Regions from separate parts of the Paucidesulfovibrio gracilis DSM 16080 genome, predicted to be linked through region 2. Evidence: riboswitches for the same ligand, from Rfam matches in the RefSeq annotation. Region 2 holds a riboswitch; the other holds the start of a gene.

Region 1 (2,198 bases), on a different contig from region 2:
GCTGCTGCTGTTCGGGCTGGTCATGGGCGGATTGTTCGCGGGCTTCTTCTCCCCCACTGAAGTGGGCGCGGCTGGTTCGGCCCTGGCTCTGCTACTGGCCACGGTCACGGGGAAAATGACCTGGAAAAAGCTGATCCTGGCCCTGTCCGACACCATCCGCATCTCCTGCATGATTCTGGTGATCATGATGGGCGCGGTGATTTTCGCCAAATTTCTGACCATTGCCCGACTGCCCTCGGAAATGGCGTCCATGGTCGCTTCCCTGGCCGTACCGTCCTGGACCGTGATCCTGCTCATCTGCCTGATCTACGCGGTGGGCGGCATGGTTATGGATGCCCTGGCCCTGCTGCTGGTGACGATTCCCATCTTCCAGCCCGTGGTCCAGGCCATGGGGTACGACATGATCTGGTTCGGCGTGCTCATCACCGTGGTCACCACCATGGGAGCCATCACCCCACCCGTGGGCGTGAACACCTTCATTGTCGCGTCCATGGCCGGAAATATCCCCATGCGCCACGTGTTTGCCGGTGTCAGCTACTTTCTGGCCTGCTATGCCCTGGTGGTGGCCCTGCTCATGGCCCTGCCGCAACTGGCGCTCTGGCTGCCGAGCATGATGTAACCTTCTTTTTTCACTGTTGTTTTATTCACGAACAAAAGGGCTTGCCACAACGGTCAAGCCTTGATAAACGCCCACTGTCCGGTTGGGGTGTCCCGCTCATCTGCGGGGCTGAGAGCAAACCCATCGAACCTGCTCCAGTTCACACTGGCGAAGGGAAATCGGATTCCTGAAGAAACCGCTTCGGGTTTCTTTTCATCCATTCTCTCCCCTGTGAACGCGTGAGGCCGCGAACGGTCGCGCCCCCGCGTCACCCACCGGCGTCTTGCCCCGTTTTTGCGGGGTTAACCTTACTATTGCTTAAGGAGGACGCACATCATGACCAACCAACCCCTGGACGAACGCATCATCACCGAGGCCATTGCCGACCGCTTTTTCGAAAAATTCAAATCCTGCCTGAACCTTGACGTGGCCATTGTGGGCGGCGGTCCCTCCGGACTCACCGCTGCCTGGAAGCTGGCTTCCGAAGGCTTCAACGTGGCCCTGTTCGAGCGCAAGCTCTCCCTGGGCGGCGGCATGTGGGGCGGCGGCATGACCTGGAACATGGCTGTGGTGCAGGAAGAAAGCCGCCACATCCTGGAAGAGGCGGGCATTGCTGTCAGCCACTACCGCGACGGATACTACACCGCCGATGCCGTGGCCTGCACCACCACCCTGGCCTCCCGCGCCTGCCTTGCCGGGACCAAGGTCTTCAACTGCACCAGCGTGGAAGACGTGTGCATCCGTGAGGAAGCGGACGGCAAACGCGTCACCGGCCTGGTCATCAACTCCTCGCCCGTGGAAATGGCGGGCCTGCACATCGACCCTGTGGTGCTCGGCACACGCTGCGTGATCGAGGCCACCGGCCACGATACCGAAGTGCTCAAGACCGTGGTCCGCAAAAACGACGTGCGCCTGAACACGCCCTCCGGCAAGATCGAGGGGGAACAATCCATGTGGGCGGAACGCGCCGAGTCCACCACTGTGGAGAACACCCGCGAAGTGTTCCCGGGCATGTGGGTCACGGGCATGGCCGCCAACGCCACCTTCGGCTCCTACCGCATGGGTCCGATCTTCGGCGGCATGCTGCTTTCCGGCCTGAGGGTGGCCGAGCTTATCGCCAAGGAGCTGCGCGGCGAATAGCAGCCGTCCGGCAAATCACGGATCGTACTCCGTCTTTGCCCCACTTCGAACAAGCGTCCTGTGGATTTTCGTCCGCGGGACGCTTTTTTTCATTCCGCGGCCACCGAAATCACGCGGCCTTGCCGGGAAATCCGGCTCTGCCTGCTGGTTCTGCCGACCCGGACACATCCCGCCCCTCTTGATTTGTGCGGCTCGTGCCTCTATGAAACGAAAGCACCTGCGCCTTTGAACCAAAATGAAAACGACGCAAGCGGAGTGAACCATGTGCGGAATCATCGGCTATTGCGGCCATCGTCCGGCGGTCCCCGTCCTCGTGGAGGGACTTCGTCGCCTTGAATATCGTGGATACGACTCCGCCGGGGTCGGCTTCCTGCACACGGACGGCCTGCGCGTGATCAAGGCCAAGGGCAAACTGTGCGAACTGGAAAAAACCCTGGCCCGGGAAAACGTGCTCAACGCC
Region 2 (2,198 bases):
CGTGCTTTCCCGACGGCTGTCCTCGTTGGTGGGACGGCTGATGGAAAAGGGCGGCGTTGATGTCATTCTGGTCAGTTTTGTACGCAATGCCCTGCATTATCTGCTTGTGACGGCCGTCGGCATAGCGGCCCTCGGACAGCTTGGCATCAATGTGACATCGTTTCTGGCAGTGCTCGGCGCCGCTGGTTTGGCCGTTGGCCTGGCGCTCAAGGATTCCCTGTCCAACTTTGCGGCGGGCGTATTGCTCATCTTTTTCCGATTTTTCCGTGTGGGCGACTATGTCACGGTGGGCGGCACCTCGGGAACGGTCATGGCCGTGAATTTGTTCAACACCGAGCTGGCCACGCCGGACAACCAAAAGGTCTACGTCCCCAACTCCAGCATCCTTGGGAACGTCATCGTGAATGTGACGGCCAATGATACGCGGCGCATCGATCTGGTAGTGGGAATCGGATACGGAGACATTATTTCCAAGGCCAAGGGAATTTTAGAAGGTCTTCTCGCCGCGGACGAGCGTATCCTCAAGGAGCCGGAACCCATGGTCGCGGTGTCGGAACTGGGGGACAGCAGCGTGAATTTTGTGGTGCGGCCCTGGGTTCGGACGGACGATTACTGGTCTGTCCGGTTTGATCTGATCCGTTCCATCAAGGAAACATTCGACGAACAGGGCGTGACCATTCCGTTTCCTCAGCAGGATGTGCATTTGTTCACCGAAAAATAGGATTTTTGTGCTACAGCGGACCTCGATTTATTGTCGGGGTCCGCTTGATTCCGTTACGGCTTTTTGATAGCCGTCGATTTTGCCGATGGGGGTGCTTCGCTTGAGCCGAAGCTGAGATCACACCCTTGGAACGTGAAGCAGTTCGCACTGCCGTACGGAATCTGGCGCAATACAAATTTGCACCTCTTTTCGCGCAGTGCCCCTTGAACATCATCTGAAGGGGCTTTTTTATGTCCAAACACCAACTTTCCTTTGCCAATCTGTTTTTTCTCTGGTTTGGTGCGGCCGTTTCCGTGGCCGAAATTCTTACCGGTGGCCTGCTTGCCGATCTGGGGCTGGAAAAAGCCCTGTGGGCCAATGTATTGGGACATCTGGCCGGAACCGCACTCCTTGTGCTGGCGGGCTGGATCGGATTCCGCGAACGCCTTCCCGCCATCATGTCCACCCGTATTTCCTTTGGCCGCCAGGGTTCGTATCTCATCTCCGTCATCAACGTGTTTCAGCTACTTGGCTGGACGGCCTGGATGGTGCTCTTGGGCGGCGGAGCGCTCAACGGCCTGACCACCGCACTCTGGGGGCTGGACAATCAGATTTTGCTTTCCGCCGTTGTTGGGGCGTTCATCGGATTGTGGGTTTTTTTGGGGATTCGCGGTTTCAAATGGCTGAATATGGTCGCGGTGAGCCTGCTGCTCGTGTTGACCGTGGTGCTCAGCTGGGTGCTGCTGTCCCGGCCGGAGGCCATTGCCGGCGCAGGCGGAGACGGGCCGTTTCATTTCGGTTTTGAAATGGCCATCATCATGCCGCTGTCCTGGTTTCCGCTCATCTCCGATTATACGAGCATGGCCAAGACGCGCACCGCTTCCTGGCTCGCGCCGCTGCTGGGTTATTTTTTGGGCAGTTGCTGGATGTACGGCATCGGCATCCTGGGAGCGCTGCACTCGGGCAGCTTTGATCCCGCGTCCATGATGCTGGCGGCCAATCTGGGCATGGTGGCCTTGGGCATTATCGGTTTGTCCACCATTACCACTACGTTTCTGGACGTTTACTCCGCCGCTGTTTCCAGTCTGAATATCTTCCCCAGGTTGAGCCGTCGTTGGACTTCCGTGGTGTTCGCGGTGATCGGCACCGTGCTTGCCATGTATGTACCCATTACCAAGTATGAATGGTTCCTGTATGCGTTGGGTTCCGTATTCGCGCCGTTGGTGGCCATTTTGTTGGCGGATTATTATGTGCTGCGCACCGATAAAAGAAAAACATCCTGGGATCCGGCAGCCACGATAAGTCTTGCACTTGGCGTTGCCTTGTATTACCAGCTGAAGCCGTTCGGGTTGTTGGTGGGACCGACCCTTGTCACCATCCTGGGCACGTTCGCGCTGCACCTCGTGGTGCGCCGTTGCGCGACAGCGCTCGGGCGGTAGACGCACCTTGGCACCGCTTTTTCCACGTGGTGCCGGGAAATCGTCGAAGGTCGAGTATT

What was found. A riboswitch is a leader RNA that binds a small molecule or an ion and turns the genes downstream of it on or off. The one in region 2 is predicted to bind thiamine pyrophosphate.
Region 1: linked by a shared signal. The riboswitch ahead of B5D49_RS08595 (sulfide-dependent adenosine diphosphate thiazole synthase) and the one ahead of cytX (putative hydroxymethylpyrimidine transporter CytX) in region 2 are both predicted to bind thiamine pyrophosphate.

Annotation. Positions count from the first base shown of each region.
Region 1 covers NZ_FUYC01000006.1:143,007-145,204, reverse strand. The annotation lists gene B5D49_RS08600 (TRAP transporter large permease) at 1-619, shown strand, start outside; TPP riboswitch at 693-793, shown strand; gene B5D49_RS08595 (sulfide-dependent adenosine diphosphate thiazole synthase) at 935-1,738, shown strand; gene glmS (glutamine--fructose-6-phosphate transaminase (isomerizing)) at 2,001-2,198, shown strand, end outside.
Region 2 covers NZ_FUYC01000009.1:55,205-57,402, forward strand. The annotation lists gene B5D49_RS09980 (mechanosensitive ion channel family protein) at 1-721, shown strand, start outside; TPP riboswitch at 799-897, shown strand; gene cytX (putative hydroxymethylpyrimidine transporter CytX) at 952-2,139, shown strand.